DNA from 4 places in the Paenibacillus sp. FSL R7-0204 genome. Region 4 is predicted to be linked to each of the others. Evidence: riboswitches for the same ligand, from Rfam matches in the RefSeq annotation. Region 4 holds a riboswitch; each other region holds the start of a gene.
What was found. A riboswitch is a leader RNA that binds a small molecule or an ion and turns the genes downstream of it on or off. The one in region 4 is predicted to bind cyclic di-GMP.

Region 1 (5,146 bases), 6.6 Mb from region 4:
TGATTCCTTGGTCCAAGGCGGCGTGAATAATGCGGACCGAGGTCTCCTGATCTGCCCGTTTGCCGAAGGAATTAGTTCCAAGACCCAGGGCGGACACCTGCAGGCCGCTATTGCCCAGACGGTTATATCGCATGCGCTCACTTCTCCTTATATAGTAGTAGTCTTAGCAGGAATCACGCACAAGCAGCTTGCCGCCGGACTCCAGGCGGCTCTCCTGTGACCGGGCAAGATTAATCACCGCATGCTCCTCCTGGAGCAGCTCAATCTCCTCGCCCAGCTTGAGGAGCAGCCTGGAGAAGCGGCTTAGGACACTGTCTGTGATGTAGCCGGTGAATTGTCCCGGATGGGCGAATACCTCGAGTATATGCCAGAGCTGGTCCGTGCAGGAACCGAACGCTCCGTTCATACGGCTCAGCGCAGCCTGGAGATCGCGGATCAGGCTGCCCAAATGGCTGTATTTATCCTCCAGCAGCAGCATGACTACCAGACCATAATTCACGGATTGCTGGCGGGATTCCACATTCTTGGCCAGCTGGCGCGCTGCCTCAAGCAGTCCGTCTGTCTCTGTCCGCAGCAGGCTTGCCAGGCTATGCAGGCGATGCTGCATTACCCCGGCATATCCTGCGTACAGGCCGCTGCCGGTAACCTGGCCGCTAACATAAATACTGCCGGTGGCTATAATGGTAGATTGGAGGATATCGCCATAGACGTACACATTCCCAAGGGCTTCGATCCGTACAGGTCCTTCCAGATCTCCCGGTACAACGATGTCGCCTGCGAACATAACATCGCCCGCAGGGTCTGTCAGCTCCCTGGTCAGCAGATAGACCGGAGGGAAGTCACAGATCCGGACGCTGCCGCTTCCTCCGCAGATCCGGGGCCTGCCGGTGTGCCGGGCTACGATTTTACCACAGGGAAGGAGCTTGGCATGATTACCGGCAGCAAAGTAGATATCTTGCGGCGGGGGAGGGGGCAGGACCCTTCCGTCTGTGTCGAGGCCGGGAATGCCTTCTTCCGGCGGCAGCTTGCGTGCGAAGACTTCGCCTGCAAAGGTAAAGGGGGCTCCGGGGAAACGGAGGTACTCCAAGGAATCCGCTGGCTCCTGAGCCGAAGCTCCCTGTCCCCGAAGCATTCTGTTCCCCTCCAGTGTATGCTCCGGCAGCTGGAATTCCAGCCGGGCTTCCTTGCCGGGCAGCGGGGCTCTTCCTTCAGCGATGCATACGGGAAGATATGTAGGATTCTCCAGCTCCGCGTACAGGGCGGGAATGTTCAGGTTGCGTAGAATGAAACGGTTGTCCAGTGAGGAAATAATCTGTTCTATGGTGAGCGTGGACAGCAGCATCGCCGGGTTGGGCTGGGCACGGACGACCGCCTCAAAGGCGGCGGGACAGTTGACCAGGTTCCAGGCGTACTTCTCTGCACGGTATAAAGTGAAGTGGACCTTGAGCTTGTCAGGCGATACGGTAATTTCGTACTGCGGCTTCTCGCAGATCTCCCAGGTAATATAATCTGCCTTGGTCACCTCAGTTGGCTCTGTAACGGTCTTCCAGTTGATCTTCAGGACAACAGGGTGGATCGCAGAAATGCGGGCGGGAGCGCCTCCGGGGAGCGGGGGAGTAATGAATATCTGGTTGTCCTGCACGAGGATAATTCCATTCTTATCTCCAGTTGTCCCGTCAGAAGTCCGGCCCTCCACAGAGAATGAATCCAGGAGACCTTTACGTTCGAGCATCAGGGACTCTACGAATTCATATCGGCTTGGTTCGATATCCTGCTGCGGCATGGTTGTAACCTCACTTTTCGTATGATCAATGGCAATTCGTACAGAAAAAGAACATCATCAAGCCTCGGAGGCTTCCCCTCCTGAACAGCTGGCTTAAGTGGTCTCTATTGGCAGCCTGGCAACCGTAAACGCGGATTCTGGCGTTCTTAGGCCCATAGCTTTGCGTCCTGCCCTTTCGGGGAGTTTGCCTTTAGAAATAGATCAATGATATACATCCTGTAGAGGCGATGAATTGTGGTCGACTGTAATCGACAAAAAGAATCATGAATAGTTCTTATGTGTCATTAACTTCTGCAAACAAGCTTAATTCTAGTACTTAAAGAGCTATTTTTCAACTATATTATGCCTATTTATCAAAAAACTCGAAATATGCAGCTCTATTTCGACAAAAAAACTGGTTTCCCAGCACTTACAGCTTATGGAAGAGGAAGATGAGAGGAAGTGTGGGTATTCAACTGTTGGGACACCCTGGGCTTGGCAAAACTCGGAGTGTTCCTTTTTCGATAAGCAGTGTTGTAAGTGTTTGTGTTATGTATGTGTTAACTATGTGAATAAACACAAACATTCAGTACATTATTTCGTAATAAAACCGAAGACATCCCAAATTCATTGTAATATAATCTAACTCATACCAAGGGAACGCGGATTAATGTTAACTAAATTAACATTAATAGAGATAGCGCATCAGGAGAGGAGCATAAACCATGCAGATTGCAGCAACACCTTACATCTGGCCTTATGACGGGGCTGTGGACCCGGCGAAGACAGCGCTGATGATTATCGACATGCAGACGGATTTTTGCGGCAAGGGCGGTTACGTCGAGAGAATGGGTTATGACCTCTCATTAACGGCGAGGGCGATTCAGCCCATTCAGCGGCTGCTGGCACGTATCCGGGAGATTGAAGGGTTCACCGTGATCCATACCCGCGAGGGACATAAGCCGGATCTGTCGGATCTGCCGGCGAACAAACGGTGGCGCAGCCGCCAGATCGGGGCCGAGATCGGCTCCGAAGGACCGGCGGGACGAATTCTCGTGCGGGGGGAGCGCGGCTGGCAGATCATCGAGGAGCTGGCGCCTGCCCACGGAGAGTACATTATAGACAAGCCGGGCAAAGGGAGCTTTTACGCAACGGACCTGGACCTGATCCTGAAGAATAAAGGAATTACCCATCTGATTCTGACCGGTATTACGACCGATGTCTGTGTACACACCACGATGCGGGAAGCCAATGACCGCGGGTACGAGTGCCTGATTCTTGCAGATTGTACGGGAGCGACGGATGAAGCGAATCACCTGGCGGCACTGAGTATGGTTCAAATGCAGGGCGGGGTGTTCGGCAGTGTAAGTGATTCACAAGCGGTGCTGCGTGCGCTGGAGCAATACTAAATCATTCATAAACGGGGGAATAACCATGTGGAACAAGTCCAGAACGAAAGCGCTGATGCTGTTAACCTCGCTGATGCTGCTCCTGACCGCCTGCGGTAACAATACGGAAGCCGGGAAGGCTGAAGGCCAGGGGGCGGAAGGCCCGGGCGAGCTGAAAAAGGTGGTGCTCCGGCTGAAGTGGATTCACCAGGCGCAGTTTGCCGGTTTTTATACCGCGGTGGAAAAAGGCTTCTATAAAGAAGCGGGGCTGGATGTTGAGATTCGCCCGGGGGGCTCGGATTTCCCGGCTGTGCAGATGGTAGCTTCCGGCAGTGAGGAGTTCGGAGTTACGGGTGCCGACCAGGTCGTCATCGCCAGAGAGAAAGGCGTTCCGGTCAAAGCGTTGTCCGCGATCTACCGCAAAACCCCGTTCGTCATGTTCACGCTCAAGGAGTCCGGGATCCAGACGATGGAGGATCTTGTCGGGCAAAAGGTAGGCATTAAGCTGGGCGGCAACGAGGAACTGACCTTCCGGGCCATGGAGAAAAGCGCGGGCATCGACCCTTCGCAAATCGAAGAGATGCCGGTCAAATATGATCTGAGTCCGCTGTTAACCGGTCAGGTCAAGGCCTGGCCCGGCTATGTCATTAATGAAGTGCTGGCTGTAGAGGAGCAGGGCAAGGAAGTGAATATTATCGACCCGAACGACTATGGCATCAATTTCTATGCCGATACCTTGTTCACTACGGAGTCTATCATCAAGAAGGACCCGGAGATGGTCGCAAGCTTCGTGCAGGCATCTATGCAGGGCTGGGATTATGCGGTCAAGCATCCGGAGGAGGCGGCGGAATTCGGTCTGAAGTATGGCGAGAAGCTTGATCTGAAGCATGAGGTCAATATGATGAAGGCCAGCATTCCGCTGCTTGATCCGGAGAAGCTTCCGCTGGGCTCGATGGACGAGGCGTCCTGGGAGACCCTGCAGAAGAATCTGGTCGAGCTGGGCTTTGTGAAAAAGGAACAGGATATCGGCGGATTGTTCACCAACGAGTTTTTGAAATAAGGAGGGACCCGATAATGACAACAGCGATCAAAGAACAGCTGGATGCTGCCGCCGCGCAGCATCCCGGTACCCGGGAAACGATGCTCTCCCTGCGCAATTGCTCTCTTTCTTTCGGCAAAGTGCCTGTGCTGGATCAGGTCAGTCTTGACGTCTACCGCAATGAGTTCATTTCGATTCTCGGACCGAGCGGCTGCGGGAAATCTACAACACTCCGGCTGATGCTGCGATTGTTAAGCCCGGAGGCCGGTGGAGAGGTGGCGTATGCCTCACCTGATCTGTCCCTGGGCATGGTCTTCCAGAAGCCGGTACTGATGCCGTGGCTCAGTACGCTGCAGAATGTAATGCTGCCGCTTGAACTGGGCGAAAAGAAGAAGTTCAGCAAAGCCGAGGCACGTGAAAAAGCGGAAAGTGCCCTGCGCCTGGTCGGCCTCCAGGATTATCTGAACCACTTCCCGCATCAGCTCAGCGGCGGGATGCAGCAGCGGGCAGCGATTGCCCGGGCTCTGGCGGCCGATCCGACGGTGCTGCTGATGGACGAACCGTTCGGCGCGCTGGATGAGCTGACACGCGAGAAGCTGAATTTCGAGCTGCTGCGGCTGTGGGAGAGCCCGGAGACCAGTCTAAGCAGCATTGTGATGGTCACCCATTCCATTCATGAATCCGCGCTGCTGTCAGACCGGGTCGTCATGATGTCTCCCCGGCCCGCCGGTGTGACGGATATCATTCCGGTGACGCTGCCCTCCCCGCGTGAGGCGGGCATGGAAGAGCTGCCGGAATTCCACCGGATTGTCAAGGAACTGAGAAAGCGGGTGAAGCATCTATGACGGTCAAAATCAAAGACACCCTGTACCCGGTCACGTTTGCGCTCGGCTTCCTGCTCCTATGGGAGCTGGCTGTACGTGTCCTGTCGGTTCCTATGTATCTGCTGCCTGCACC
Region 2 (5,146 bases), 180 kb from region 4:
GGTACCGGTTCGGCTGACGGTGTTGGCTCCGGTGTTGCTGCTATAGGCGCAACCGCAACAGCCGGTGTCGGCGTTGGTGCCGGTACTGTTGTTGCTATTGGAGCTACTACAGGTCCCAGCGGCAGCGGATCATCATTCACAGCCAAATCATTGCTCACGATAAATCCGATGATCGGAGTCGGCGTAGGCACTGGAGGGAAACTGAACGGCGGCGATGTTGGCGCTGGCGTTGTTACTGGTGTTGGATCTGGCGTTGGTACCGGTGTCGGCGTTGGTGTCGGTTCTACCGTCGGCGTTGGTGTCGGCGTTGGTGTCGGCGTTGGTGTCGGCGTTGGTGTCGGTTCTACCGTCGGCGTTGGTGTCGGCGTTGGTGTCGGTTCTACCGTCGGCGTTGGTGTCGGCGTTGGTGTCGGTTCTACCGTCGGCGTTGGTGTTGGCGTTGGTGTCGGTTCTACCGTCGGCGTTGGTGTCGGCGTTGGTGTCGGTTCTACCGTCGGCGTTGGTGTCGGCGTTGGTGTCGGTTCTACCGTCGGCGTTGGTGTCGGCGTTGGTGTCGGTTCTACCGTCGGCGTCGGTGTTGGCACTGTCGTTGGCGTTGGTGTCGGTTCTGCTGTTGGCGTCGGTGTCGGTTCTACCGTCGGCGTTGGCGTAGGCACTGCCGTTGGCGTCGGTGTTGGTTCTGCTGTTGGCGTCGGTGTCGGTTCTACCGTCGGCGTTGGTGTCGGCGTTGGTGTCGGTTCTACCGTCGGCGTTGGTGTAGGCACTGCCGTTGGCGTCGGTGTTGGTTCTGCCGTTGGCGTTGGTGTCGGTACGGCTGTCGGCGTCGGTGTTGGCACTGCCGTTGGCGTTGGCGTCGGCACTGCCGTTGGCGTCGGTGTTGGTTCTGCCGTTGGCGTTGGTGTCGGTACGGCTGTCGGCGTTGGCGTAGGCACTGCCGTTGGCGTCGGTGTTGGCACTGCCGTTGGCGTTGGTGTCGCTACAGCTGTCGGCGTCGGTGTTGACACTGCCGTTGGCGTTGGTGTCGCTACAGCTGTCGGCGTCGGTGTTGACACTGCCGTTGGCGTTGGTGTCGCTACAGCTGTCGGCGTCGGTGTTGGCACTGCCGTTGGCGTTGGCGTCGGCTTCACCGTTGGTGTTGGCGTCGGCTTCACCGTTGGTGTTGGTGTTGGCTTCACCGTTGGTGTTGGCGTCGGCTTCACCGTTGGTGTTGGCGTCGGCTTCACCGTTGGTGTTGGTGTTGGCTTCACCGTTGGTGTTGGTGTTGGCTTCACCGTTGGCGTTGGTGTTGGCTTCACCGTTGGCGTTGGCGTCGGCTTCACCGTTGGCGTTGGTGTTGGCTTCACCGTTGGCGTTGGTGTTGGCTTCACGGTCGGCGTTGGCGTCGGCTTCACCGTTGGCGTTGGCGTCGGCTTCACCGTTGGTGTTGGCGTCGGCTTCACCGTTGGTGTTGGCGTCGGCTTCACCGTTGGCGTTGGCGTCGGCTTCACGGTTGGTGTTGGCGTCGGCTTCACCGTTGGTGTTGGCGTCGGCTTCACCGTTGGCGTTGGCGTCGGCTTCACGGTTGGTGTTGGCTTTGGAGTTGGAGTGCACACTGGTGTAGGTGACGGTTTTATGGTCGGTGTAGGCTTCACAGTTGGTGTAGGTGTTACTGTCGGTGTTGGCTTCACAGTTGGTGTCACCGTTGGTGTTGGTGTCACAGTCGGTGTAGGCGTTACCGTTGGTGTCGGTTTTACTGTTGGTGTTGGCGTTACCGTCGGTGTTGGTTTCACTGTCGGTGTCGGTGATGGACTAGGTGTCGGCGTTGCGGTCGGCGTCGGACTCGGCGGCGGCCCCTCTCCCTCGTACATCCCAAGGTGCATCTCAACCCCGCCGCTAAAAGATTTTGCAATCAGAGTCCCGTAAAGCTCTGCTCCGGCATAATGAACATCCGCTCTGGGTGCGAGAATGCTGCCATAGAAGGAGGTATAAGCAATATTCACCTCAGAAGCTTCGTAAAAGTTGAACAATACCTGACTGGCTCTGCCGTTATTCATTGAAAAGCTCGGCACATTGACTGTAGGCCCGCTTATATTAATAATCAGCGTAGCGTTCTGGGCAATGTTGAATTCGATATAGTTGGTCTTCGCCAGTGTCGAGGCATCCAAATGAACTACATTGAAACGATCCGGTGCACTTATCTTGAGCTGTCCATAATTGTTATTGCCGATCTCATTCGTGTCGGCCAAGGCCCCATACTCTGTGGATCGGGAGATCAGACTCTGCTCCTCAGCTGCAAAATCAATCGGCTTCTCTTTCCTCTTAGCACCTATAATTTTAACCTGGGGCTCATTGACTGTAATGCTGTCTCCGTATACCACGTTTCCGTTAATTTCTCCGCTACCCAAATGTTTAAAATTCTTGCCTGCCACAAGTACATCCGTCGGCGCAGCACCACTGTATGCTCTTGCTACTCCGTAACCTCCGGAGAGGGTAATGTTCCCCGCCGCTGCCAGGCGGCCCTCAATCTGATCACCGCCTTGCACAAAATCACCGAGGATAAAAGCATTAAAATTCCCTGCGACTCCTAAAACCGGTGTTGGCGTATACGGCATCCCTGAAGCTGCTCTAACATCCGTCCCCCATGTAAAGGTACTGGATAAAGTCAATAGGCCTGCCATAATGATGGCGGCTGTTTTACGTACTCTTTTTTTCAATAGTCCACACCTCCTAGTTACTATTCTATGAATCTGTCACGCGACTATAACAACAAAAAGACCGCCACGAAGGGTTAGCTTCACGGCGGCCGGACGACCCTAGCCTCAACTTTAGAGACAGTAGATTCCTGACTTTGCGTCCCGTTCTTTCGATACGGTTTGCGTTTATACATGATTTCGGTATGAAATTGAGATTTGCTTATGTACAATCATGGTTGAGTCTATGACATTTGTTACTTTTGTACTAATTTCAGTTTATCCGCTCCCCCACCCTATTGTCAATCCGTTCCCAGTATATTTCTTGAAATTATTTTTCCGATGATTCCTCATTGATCCCTTGTACCATAAGGGTTCACGTGCGAGCCTCTTTTTTCCTGCTGACGAAAAAAGTCGAGAAATCAGAGAATTGGCTGTAGCCGTTTATCTCTCCTCTCTACAATGCTATCAATTTTCATTAATGAAATTTGATGCATTTGTCCTATTTTATTGGTTTCACCCCGTCTCGGCTCACTGTCCGCTCCTATTCAATGCAATTTTACCTATTTGCGGGCATGTCAGCTCTAAAAAAAAGTGCCGCCCATAGGGACGACACCTGCTAATAGAATTCATATATTTTGAATAAAAATGTCGCCTAGGCAGACCCGAACAGCTGAACCCAGCCAATCATCGATACCCAGAGCGGAACACTTAGAATGATCCCGAATACCAAACCACGGCGGAGACTTCCTTCATGACTCATTGCCATTCTCCTTTGAGCTGATTTATTTTTCAATCTATATTATTTCAATTTTAATATATAATAATTCGTTCTATTTTTTTGTGAAAAATATCACATTATTTAAGTTAATTTATAAAACCCATTGATTAATTTTTGAAAGGTGAGTTACAATGCGAATATACGTTCTCTTCAAGGAGTTGAGAGGGATGCACAGAGCAGAGAGCCAGGATAACCTGCTGGTCAAATCCTATATTTTGCTGCCGCTTATTCTATCCGCCTTCGAGCGTGATGCTTCTGCTATATCCTCAGAGCTGCGTACGCCTGCGCCTTATCTTGAGGTAATCCAGTTGGCCGTCCATGCCGCTTCTGCTGATCTGCGGGAGGTCCGTGCCGGGATGCGCGCCCGTGGTCTGAAGGTCTATGAACAACAGCGGCTGGAGGCGGGCGTTGAAGCCAAATTCGTCTGCAGAGGTTATCACGAGCGGATGCTGCTGCTGGATGATGTGATTGCTGCCCAGGCTACTCTGCATATGCGGAGATATCTGGGTATGGAGAAGACGGAGCAGGGCCCGAAGCAGAGCTAACAAAGAAGCCTGCCGCAAGCGGCAGACTTCTGCATGTAATGATCACCCGGCTGCGGTTACATTAACAACGTCCAATACCCGAGCGTGCCACATATAACCGCCACAGCTACCGGATACAGGATTCTCCGGCTTACCTGATCCCTGAACGCAAGAAACAAACAAAGCATACAAAGCCATGCAATTAGAAGGCTTCCCATCTATTATGCATACGCTCCTTCCCGGCATTCCTGCCCCTCTCCAGCGGTAGACCGCCTCAGAGCACAACTTCTTTATATATAGGAAGATTTCCCGCCGAATATCCCAATTATACCAGCTGACAGCCAATCTGGAGCAATTTTTCTTCAAAATGCCGGCAAGAAATTCACAATTCCTCTTCCAGCACAGGATATTCCCAGAAACCCAGACGTCCCTTAGCAGGTATCGGATGTACCAGCGGAACAACTTCCTCCAGCTTCCAGGCATACCTTCCTTCGGCATAATTACCGAATACATATTCATTGCCACCCGGCCAGCCTTGCTGCACAAGCTCCGGCGTCACCTCACAGCAATCCACAAGGCGGCTGACCGCAATGATCCTGCCGGTTGGCAGATTGTCCGCAGTGTAGCCGTGACGGGCCAGCAACGACTGATACGGCTCCGTCCGGCAGATCGCCTTATTCACCTGCATCCCGGCATGAATGGCTAACTCCCCCCGGTAAGCGGTCCGCCAGCTCCGGGTTTCGATTTGTTTTTCTCCCAGCGCAATTAAGGTGGCCCACGGCTGGCGAATGGTCAGAACCTTCATAATGTAGCTTGCCTCCTCTGATGAATACCTTACTGGTCAGAATTACTATGACCTTCTATGGGAAAGAATAGTAGCTAAGAAGGAGGACTGATGAGCGATGGGTAACGGATTAGATCAAGGGTATGGGGTATTAAAATGCAAATTATCCAATGAGAATACCATATATAAGCTAGGCTACAAAAACAATCATATCCAGGTGCTGGTTGACGTTGAAGACGATGACCACAAAAAGTATAGATTAGCAATCAACATCCAATCAAGCAATAAAGCCGAGCATTTACCGGAAGACACTGCCAATCAGGTACTTTATTATGTGGGTGAAGATTTAAAATCGGAAGAAACAGCCCGCTGGCTCAAGCTTGAGTCA
Region 3 (5,146 bases), 440 kb from region 4:
TTGCCGGTAACGTGGATTATGAGTTCAAGCTGCTCAAATCTGTCGTTGAAGTCAATAAAGGCCAGCGCTTCATGATTATCTCCAAGCTCCATGAATCGCTCGGCAGTCTGCGCGGTGCGGTTATCGGCATCTGGGGGCTTGCCTTCAAGCCCAATACCGATGATGTCCGCGAGGCCCCGGCCCGTGAGATCGTCGAGGCGCTGGTCGCCGAGGGCGCCATCGTGAAGCTGTACGATCCCATCGCCGCCGAGAACTTCCGCAAGGAATACGATCATCCGCAGCTCCGCTGGTGCGGACTGGCCGAAGAGGCAGCAGAGGGCAGCGATGCCGTCTGCCTGCTGACCGACTGGAGCCAGTTCAAGGAGATCAATCTGCACGCGCTTGCGGGAACCATGCGCCGCCAGGTGCTGATCGACGGCCGCAATGTCTATAGCAAAGAGCAGATCGAAGGCACCGGCCTCGAGTACATCTCTGTCGGCCGCCCGCAGATGGGCGGGCTTAGCGGATTCTCCGCCAGCGTGGCTGGCGCGGTCTAGGCCGGCGGTCAAGGGCAGCGATCCACGGCGAGTCAGCCTTTTCTGGAGGCGCCGCGCCGGATCAGCTGCGCGGTGAAATGAAGGGGATAAATCCCCTTGAACGCGCCGAAAGTGGGCTGGACGGCGGAAAGAGAGGGGTAAATCCCATTGAATACGCCTAAAGTGGGCTACGCGGTGAAATGAAAGGGATAAATCCCCTTGAATGCGCCGAAAGTGGGCTGGACGGCGGAAAGAGAGGGATAAATCCCATTGAATGCGCCTAAGGTGGGCTGGACGGCGAAATGAGAGGGATAAATCCCATTAAATGCGCCGGAAGTTGGCTGGAAGCAGAAATGAAGGGGATAAATCCCCTTGAACACGCCGAAAGTGGGCTGCGTGGTGAAATGAAGAGTATAAGTACCCTTGATTTATCGGATGCGGGCCGAATGGAGTAAATGAAGAGCACAAGTGCCCTGTATTTAAACTAACCAGCTTCTGCCGCCGCGAACTTGTGCGGCAAGCCCTTGGCACAAGAGTTTTGAATTCCATTGTCTTGGAATTCTTGCTTTCTCCAGCCGCTAGGTCAGCGGCGACGCCTTGGAACAAGCGGCACTTAAGAGTCTTTGAGCTTTTGAATCTTTCTCCGCCGCAACAGTAGGCGGCAACCAGGGATTCAACTGTCGTGAAGGCAGGCTGGCGGCAACCAGGGTTTCAACTGCTGCTGCCGCAAGCATAGCGCGGCACCTGGCCCCCCCTTGCCGCTACAACAAGCGGCAATATCGGATCTTTAGCCGGGAGCTTCGCCTGTGGGCGAAGCGGATATAAAAGCACAAGCCTGTTATGAAATGGAGCGGAGAGGAATTTTGGAGCTGTAGGAGCGTTAGTGTCCGCCTTTGTCTCCGGATGTTATCTGCTGCAAGCAATATAATCAACAACATCTGGAGACAACAGCGGCCGTAAGCCCAAAATTCCTTGCAGCGACCCTCATAACAGGCGGGTTTTTACCACACAGACGCAACAAGAAATACCCAATAACAATACGATATGGAGGGTTCACTATGAAACTAGTACTTCTATCAGGCGGCTCCGGCAAGCGGCTCTGGCCGTTGTCCAATGATTCACGCTCCAAGCAATTTCTGAAGGTACTGGCAAGTCCGGCAGGTGAACCGGAATCAATGGTACAACGGGTATGGAGACAACTGGAAGAGAACGGCATGGCAGGGTCCTCTTATCTGGCGACCGGACGCAGCCAGGTGGAGATGATTCAGAGCCAGCTCGGCAGCGAGGTGCCGATCATCGTGGAGCCGGAGCGGCGGGATACCTTCCCGGCCATTGCGCTGACGGCGGCCTATCTGTATTCTATCGCGGGGGTGTCCCCAAGCGAAACCGTAGCGATTCTGCCGGTGGACCCATACGTGGAATCCTCCTTTTTCGAAACGGTGCTGCAGCTGGAGAACACCATGCTGGTGAGCGGAGCGAACCTGGCGCTGATTGGCGTAGTTCCCGAGCATGCGTCGGAGAAATACGGCTACATTATTCCAACGGGCGCAGATGCGGGAGCGAATGGTTATCTGCAGGTCAGCCACTTCCAGGAGAAGCCGGACCGTGTGCAGGCCGAGGAACTGATCAGCCAGGGCGCTCTCTGGAACTGCGGGGTGTTCGCCTTCCGTCTGGGTTACCTGCTGGATATCCTGCAGCGCAAAGGGCTTCCGCTTAATTATGAGGAGCTGCAGAAGCAGTATAAGCTGCTGTCTTCCATCAGCTTCGATTACGAAGTAGTGGAGAAAGAAGAGAACATCGTCGTGCAGCCGTACGCCGGATTCTGGAAGGACCTGGGCACCTGGAACACCCTGACCGAGGAAATGACCAGCAACCATGTCGGCAAGGGTTTTATCACCGCTGACTCCGAGGGCACCTGCCTCATTAACGAGCTGGATATTCCGATTACTGTGATCGGGGCGAAGGATCTGATTATCGCTGCCAGCCCGGACGGCATTCTGGTGACGCACAAGACCGAGAGTCCGCGGATCAAGGAAGTGCTGAAGACTTTTGAACAAAGACCGATGTACGAGGAACGCCGCTGGGGCCACTACAAGGTAATCGATTATGTGAAATATGAAGAAGGCAACGAGGTGCTGACCAAGCGGATCTTCATCAATGAGGGCAAAAATATAAGCTATCAGCTGCATCACAAACGCAGTGAAATCTGGACCTTCGTCAGCGGTGAAGCCAGCATTGTCATCAATGAGAAGATGCATACGGTGAAGGCGGGAGATGTGGTGCGGATACCGGAAGGGACCAAGCATGCCATTCTTGCTCTTACCGATGTGGAGTTTATTGAGGTGCAGACGGGGTCGGAGCTGGTAGAGGAAGACAATATCCGTATTACCCTGGACTGGGAGGATATAGCGCTCCATCAGTTCATTTCGTAGGTCTAACTTATCTATTTAACCAATTGTTACAGAATCAAAACGGGTACTCGGAACTATTTATTCGGAAAAATTCGCGTTTGCTCTACAAAAAAATTGCATAAAGACGATAATTTACGGTAAGAGGGATTGATCCTTCCAAAACGACAATGGCAAACCTGATCGAAAGACAGGGACGCAAAGCTATAGGGCCTTCGCAAGAGTGGCAGCCTGGCTACCGAAAGGAAGAGAATATTTTGAAAACTTACCGTAAGTCTCGTTTGCTCTGCGCTGTGCTGTCGCTGGCCGTGGTATTATCTGCTGTACCTGTGGGACTGGGAATCGCCCCTTCTACCGTCAAGGCTGCCTCCTCTGCAGGAGCGCCTGTGAACCCTAATGCCTCAGCCGAGGCGGTCAAGCTCCTGAACAATCTGTATGATATCTCGGGAAATGGAATCATTACAGGGCAGCATGACTATTTCGAGAGTCCGGATGAGCTGAGCAACAAGCTGAAGGGAACAAGCGGACAATACGCAGCACTACATGGTTATGAGCTTGGAGCAATCGGTGGGCAGAGTGAGAGCGGAGTAGCTGCACAACGCAAAAATATCGTCTGGAGTGCGACGAACTGGTCCAGAGCGGGCGGCATTGTCGCCATGACCTTCCACCAGAATCTGCCGGGTACCAAGTACGAATGGTCTAATGTGCAGAAGTCAATCACCCAGGCGCAATTTAACAAATACGTTACCCCCGGAACGCCAGAGTATAATGCGCTGATCACCGATCTGGATAAAGTAGCTGTCTCTCTGAAAAGCCTGCGGGATGCTAAGGTTCCGATCCTCTGGAGACCTTACCACGAAATGAACGGCGGCTGGTTCTGGTGGGGGAAAAAAGATAATTTCTCAGCCCTATGGAATATTATGTATGACCGTTTCGTAAACGTTCATCAATTAAATAATTTGATTTGGGTATGGAACCCGAATGCGCCGAATGCCAACTCTGATCCCTATGCACGGACTTATCCGGGTGCGGACAGAGTGGATGTGCTGGCAGCGGATATATATAATAACGACTACTCGAATAAATATCATGATGATCTGACCAGCCTGGCTGGCGGCAAACCGATCGGCATCGGCGAGAACGGTGAAATGCCTAATATCTCGAAGCTGAAGCTGAACCAGCAGAATTACGTGTTCATGATGAACTGGGGCAAAATGCTCTATGAGAATAACAGCACGGCTACGATCAAGAATTTCATGAATGACAGCTACACACTGACCCGTGACCAATATAAGGCCTGGACTGCTCCAGTGGCGGCCCCTAAGCCAACCGTAACACCAACGCCTACACCAACACCGACGCCTACAGCAACACCGACGGCAACACCAACGCCGACGCCTACAGCAACACCGACGGCAACACCAACGCCGACACCAACCGTAACGCCAACCGTTGCGCCGAAGCCGGTCCCAACCTCCGGTGATACGGAGGGTAAACCTGCCCATAATGGATTGCTTGGAGAATACTTCAAGAACATGACGCTCTCGGGGACACCGGTTATGGTACGTAATGATGATGTCATCAGCTTCAATTGGCGTCAGGGTACTCCTAATGCCGCACTCGGCGTAGATTACTTCTCGATCCGCTGGACCGGCCAGATTAAGCCGGCTTACAGCGAGACCTATCAGTTCTATACTACATCGGATGACGGTATCCGCTTGTGGGTGAACGGCACAGCCGTCATTGACAGCTGGGTCAAGCAGAGCGGAACGGCCCGCACAGGAAGCATAGCCTTGACTGCCGGGCAACTGTACGATATCAAGGTAGAGTATTACGAGAATGCAGGCGATGCGAATGTCCATCTGATGTGGCAGAGCCCCAGCCAGGTGAAGGGAACCGTACCTGCAAGTGCGCTCTTCTCCAGAGCAGGCAACACATCCCTACCTGCTCCGGCTGCAACAGCAGTACCGACCACGGTACCAGCAGCGACAGTAGCACCAGCACAGGCAGCAACGCCGGCACCAGTAACGACACCAATGCCAACACCAACACCAGCACCAATACTGACGCCAGCACCGACACCAACGCCAACACCGGTGCCAACACCAACAGCGGCTCCTGTTCCCGTTCCTTCTCCTGCAGCAACACCGGTGGATCTGCCGGTAGAAGCCCCTGCTGCCAATGGATTGTACGCGGAATACTTCAATAATATGACGCTATCGG
Region 4 (5,146 bases):
CGTAGGAGTCTGGGCCGTGTCTCAGTCCCAGTGTGGCCGTTCACCCTCTCAGGTCGGCTACGCATCGTCGCCTTGGTGGGCCGTTACCCCACCAACTAGCTAATGCGCCGCAGGCCCATCCCCAAGCAGCAGATTGCTCCGCCTTTCATTCTCTCCTCAGGAGAAAAAAGAAATTATCCGGTATTAGCTACCGTTTCCGGTAGTTATCCCAGGCTTGAGGGCAGGTTGCCTACGTGTTACTCACCCGTCCGCCGCTAAATCTGAAAGGAAGCAAGCTTCCTCTCAGACTCCGCTCGACTTGCATGTATTAGGCATGCCGCCAGCGTTCGTCCTGAGCCAGGATCAAACTCTCCAATTAGGACGCTTACGAAGTAAGCGTCACCTGCAATCTCTTCGGTCCAGCTCAGCTGAGCGGACGAAGAGATTGCAGTATAGAAAGAGCGATTGCTCATTTTGAAACATCTGACGAGAATTGTTACATTCTCTAATTTGGATCTCACCGAAGTGATTTCCAGGTACTCACTCGTTGTTCAGTTTTCAAAGATCAAGCTCGTCGTCAGCGCCGCTCACCGCGTCACCAGCAACTCTTATAATATATCACGTTCATCCGAGCAATGCAAGCTTTATTTTTGAAATCACTTATTTAAGTAATCTCTCATTTCCTTTGCCGCTCCAACAACGCTTATTTATAATAACCTATCCTTCTATTAAAAAGCAACCTTTATATAAATAAAAATAACCCACTTAATGATTAAGCGGGTTATTCTCAGGAAATGCTATAGTTCACAGCTATTCTTAGTAGAATTTCGCTGCAGTATATTTACTTGCTGCTTTGACCAGTTCTGTCGATGCTGTGTTTTTACCCAGACCTGCATCGACTGTAGTATCAATCGTTACCCATTTGCCGTTCAGGAACACTTCGTTCCAGGCATGGTATGAAGTTACATAGCTTGTATTCCCCATAACCAATTTGGTTGGAATACCTTCACTGCGGAGCATAGTAGCGAACAAGGATGCGTAATCGTAGCAGATCCCTTTGTTGGTAGCAAGCGTGTTATCGTTGTTCGGAATATAATCTGTGCTTACGCTGTTAGCCAGAGAGTAATCATATTTCACGTTAGTTACGATGTAATTGTAGATAGCCTTAACTTTGTCTGCATCTGTGGTCAGACCCTTTGTAAGCTGGGCTGCCTTTTGAACGGATTTATCGGAAGAACTCCACTTTACATTTTGTACGGAGCTCAAATATACGGCATTCACATTGCTCATGGAGAGAGATACAGTCTCGGAAGATAGTACTTTATATTTGTTGCCTGTAGTATTCTCAAGAACGGAGACCTTATAAGAGCCATTACCTTGTTGCAGCGGGAATGTCTCGTTCGGTTTGGAGGTGTATAAGTTGTAAGTATAGCTGTTATTGTCCTTGGTAATCATGAGCTTCATCTTCTTGCCCTTAGGAACATCGTACGAAACCCCGATCACCCCTTGATCAAGTTGTCCAACATTTAACCAGCTTGAATCTGCATTAGCGGCTTGAGCAGTGCCTGTCTGCACGGAAGTGACGATCACAAAAAGTGTAATCAACATTAAATAAAACTTCTTCATGGATAAAACCCCTTTCGGTAGCTGGCTGCCATTCTTACGGGAAGGCCCTTTAGCTTTGCGTCCCTACCTTTCGATAGGTTTGCCGTTATCGTATAAGCTTTATCTGTCCAATCTACTACCACATAATGACAGATTCTGAATTAAAACAAACAAAAAAAGCCTCTTCATTCGGTAACTGGCTGCCATCCATGACGGGAAGGCCCTTTAGCTTTGCGTCCCTACCTTTCGATAGGTTTGCCGTTATCGTGTATTAGCTTTTGATAGTTCTATCTTACCATATCCTTCTCTATTATCAAGCCCCAAACTGCTAGATTCCACCATAAACATACTAAAATTTTATGTTTTTTCGACCTTTACTGTCATCTTGTCTTGCAAGAATCAGGTTAGCTTCGCATGAATAATGAGTCTGTGGGTCGGATCAACAAGCGGATCGCAGGTAATGAGGGTCAGAATCTTATCGTCGTCCTTACCCTTCAGTACCGAAATATCGGTAGGCTCTACAATGGACACATCATATACTACATACTTGTATTCCTGGCCCCTTGTAATAATAGTAATGGTATCCCCTTTACCGACCTCATCCAGTCTGTTGAACAGCCGCCCTGCTGTTCTCGACCGGTGTGCCGCAATCGCCGCGTTGCCTACCGCACCTATCGGAGCTGTCTCCTTCATATGTGCAGCAGCATGCTTCATATTGGCCTTCGTGGCGCCCTCCAGTACAGGCAGCTTCAGATCGATTTTGTCGATTTCAATAATAGCAGTGATCTTACCTCCAACTTCAATCTCGGGCGCTGCAGTCGGCACTGGCTCTTCCGCACCAGACTCTTCCGCCAGCAGTTGGGTGACTTCCGCATAAGGCTTGCTCAGATCCTGGCTGGCAGGAGCTGTAGCCGAAGGAACGATTTCACTATAGGCCTGTTCGGCCTCTTCCAGCAGCTTCTGCTGCTGACGGTCCTCGTACCATTCGCTTCCTTTGGGGTAGAGCATAATCAGGACCCCGGCAAGTATAATCAAATAGGATAACTTCCGCATGACAATCGCCTCCGCAATATAGAATAAGTGCTCCCACCGCAGAATACGGCGAAGATATACTGTCTCTTTAGAATACCCATTTCCGGCTTCCAAAGAAATTAATGATCACTGTAATGAAGGTAACCAGCACCTTGGCCATCAGCACCTGTATCCCCAGCCGATCAGTCAGCAGATGAATCAGCAACACCGAAATGCCCAGCACCAGCAGATTCAGCACAATAAATCTCACCAGCTGCATCCGGTCAAAGCCGCCATTCCCGCCTCTGTCCCGGCCCTTGAAGGTCACCTTCTTATTCCAGAAAAAGCTGTTGGCCGTCCCGGCGCTGTAGGAAATAATCTGTGCAGGGGTGTTAAGCATCCCCAGGGAATGCAGCAGGGTAAATACCGCAAAATCAATGAACGTGTTAAGCAGGCCCACCGCATTAAATTTCAGAAACTGGATCATGCCTGCGCGCCAAGCCTTATCTTGCATAATCGCTTTCCTTCCGGGTGTCTTCAGCCTCTGCCTCCGGGTAGCCTCTGGTCTCGCGCACGATATAGAGCGGTCTATCCTTCGATTCGTCATAGATCCGTCCGATGTATTCCCCAATGACGCCCAGCAGCATCAGCACAATGCCGTTAAACAACAGGTTCACACCGACAATGGACGCCCAGCCCGGCACGGTCCAGGAGGTGAAGACCTTCTGGAATAAGACCAGGAACAGGTAGATGAAGCTGGAGAAGGACAGGAAGAAGCCGATATAGGAGGCGATTTTGAGCGGCTTATGCGAGAAGGAGGTAATTCCGTCGAGCGCAAAGCGGATCATTTTTTTGAGCGGATATTTCGTTTCCCCGGCAAAGCGCTCCTCCCGCACATATTCCACCATGGTCTGCCGGAAGCCGACCCAGCTCACCAGCCCCCGCACATAACGGTTCTTCTCCTTCAGGCCGCGCAGCACATCGCAGACCTTGCGGTCGATCAGCCGGAAGTCCCCGGTATCCGTGGGAATCTCCACACTGGTCATGCTGCTGAGCAGACGGTAAAAGATTTTGGCCGTCACCTTCTTGAAGAAGGTCTCTCCGTGGCGCTTCAGCCGCTTGGCATAGACTACCTCGTAGCCTTCCTTCCACTTGGCGATCATCTGCAGGATGACCTCAGGCGGGTCCTGAAGATCTGCGTCTATCACCACAACAGCCTGGCCTTCAGCATAATCCATACCCGCCGTTATCGCCACCTGGTGGCCGAAATTACGGGAAAAGTCAATCAGCTTAACATGCTCATCCGTATTGCTGATTCCGCGCATAATCTCAGCTGTACGGTCCCGGCTGCCGTCATTGACGAATACCAGCTCGTAGGTATCTCCGCAATCGTCCATTACTTTTTTGAGCCGCTCGTAGGTTACCTGAATGACTTCCTCCTCATTGTACATGGGGACAATTACACTATATCTGGCCTTCACAAGGGTTCCTCCTAAATTTGTTGTAAGCCACAGCTTCCTTGAAGCACCTCATCAACATCAGCTTTGAACACTATGCGGCTCTTACAGCTCTCCTCCTAGAATACCCAGGAAGGGAACCAGCGAAGTACTTGAATGATATAACTGCTGTTCACCTGCATGCCGGATAAGACCGGATAGAACATTACAAACAGGATGGCGGCGGCGGCAACATAGGCGTACCGCAGAGTTCTGGCACCCTGGAACTTGCTGTCAAGCAGCTTCAGGATGTACACAATGGATAGAATCATAAACGGCACCATCGCAAAGTAATGGTACAGGAACGTCTCACGCGGCACCAGCATCCAGGGAACATATTGTGAGAAGAAGGCGATCCAGATCATGTACAGATTCTTATCCCGGCGCTTCACGGTGAACCATACGGCGGCCAGCATCGCGAAGATTCCTGTCCACCAGATCAGCGGATTGCCCATCGTTACTATGCTGCTCGCCTTGCCTGCAGGCAAGCCTTCGCCGCCGCTGAAGAACCACACCGGACGCTTCATGAACGGCCACTCCCACCAGGAGGAGGCGAACGGATGTGTAGCTACAAGCTGACTGTGATAGTTGTACATATTCTTCTGGGCATCAATCAGCCCCTTAACGGTGAAGCCCTCTGCCGACGCAGATAGTGAAGGAATGAAGGACAGGCTGTATATGATTCCCGGAATGATGACGAAGAATCCGATGCAACTGGCCAGCGTGATGATCGTGTTCTTCCAGAAGGACTGATCTGCAGTCCGGCAGGCGGCTTTGAGCTCCTGACCGCTCAGCTTGCCTTCAGCCAGCAGGCGACCGGCAGCCTTGTATTCTCTGTAGCGTTCAATGAGTACCAGCGCAAGCATAATAGCAAGTCCTGCGCCTCCATAGATCACGATCCACTTCGAAGCAACCCCGATGCCGAAGAACAGGCCGGACCAGAACAGCGGAGCCAGTGTGGTCCGCAGCGGCACCCGGTAGAAATTCATCGTGAAATACCGCTGCATGAAATAGAACATCAGCATAATGAAGAATACACCGTACACATCGATGGT

Region 1: another riboswitch for cyclic di-GMP. It lies ahead of MKX42_RS02800 (flagellar assembly protein A); the one in region 4 lies ahead of MKX42_RS31100 (transglutaminase-like domain-containing protein).
Region 2: another riboswitch for cyclic di-GMP. It lies ahead of MKX42_RS31890 (choice-of-anchor A family protein); the one in region 4 lies ahead of MKX42_RS31100 (transglutaminase-like domain-containing protein).
Region 3: another riboswitch for cyclic di-GMP. It lies ahead of MKX42_RS29105 (PA14 domain-containing protein); the one in region 4 lies ahead of MKX42_RS31100 (transglutaminase-like domain-containing protein).

The regions. Positions count from the first base shown of each region.
Region 1 is NZ_JBBOCA010000001.1:594,634-599,779, forward strand. Features, by position in the region: gene MKX42_RS02795 (aldo/keto reductase) at 1-133, opposite strand, end outside; gene MKX42_RS02800 (flagellar assembly protein A) at 164-1,783, opposite strand; cyclic di-GMP riboswitch class I at 1,890-1,982, opposite strand; gene biuH (biuret amidohydrolase) at 2,488-3,171, shown strand; gene MKX42_RS02810 (ABC transporter substrate-binding protein) at 3,197-4,210, shown strand; gene MKX42_RS02815 (ABC transporter ATP-binding protein) at 4,225-5,034, shown strand; gene MKX42_RS02820 (ABC transporter permease) at 5,031-5,146, shown strand, end outside.
Region 2 is NZ_JBBOCA010000001.1:7,356,693-7,361,838, forward strand. Features, by position in the region: gene MKX42_RS31890 (choice-of-anchor A family protein) at 1-2,693, opposite strand, end outside; cyclic di-GMP riboswitch class I at 2,775-2,867, opposite strand; gene MKX42_RS31895 (hypothetical protein) at 3,618-3,995, shown strand; gene MKX42_RS31900 (ASCH domain-containing protein) at 4,357-4,779, opposite strand; gene MKX42_RS31905 (YukJ family protein) at 4,877-5,146, shown strand, end outside.
Region 3 is NZ_JBBOCA010000001.1:6,728,463-6,733,608, reverse strand. Features, by position in the region: gene MKX42_RS29115 (UDP-glucose dehydrogenase family protein) at 1-536, shown strand, start outside; gene MKX42_RS29110 (sugar phosphate nucleotidyltransferase) at 1,574-2,947, shown strand; cyclic di-GMP riboswitch class I at 3,086-3,166, shown strand; gene MKX42_RS29105 (PA14 domain-containing protein) at 3,181-5,146, shown strand, end outside.
Region 4 is NZ_JBBOCA010000001.1:7,173,242-7,178,387, forward strand. Features, by position in the region: rRNA gene MKX42_RS31095 (16S ribosomal RNA) at 1-358, opposite strand, end outside; gene MKX42_RS31100 (transglutaminase-like domain-containing protein) at 796-1,605, opposite strand; cyclic di-GMP riboswitch class I at 1,619-1,699, opposite strand; cyclic di-GMP riboswitch class I at 1,773-1,854, opposite strand; gene MKX42_RS31105 (class D sortase) at 1,984-2,637, opposite strand; gene MKX42_RS31110 (GtrA family protein) at 2,705-3,109, opposite strand; gene MKX42_RS31115 (glycosyltransferase family 2 protein) at 3,099-4,076, opposite strand; gene MKX42_RS31120 (glycosyltransferase family 39 protein) at 4,172-5,146, opposite strand, start outside.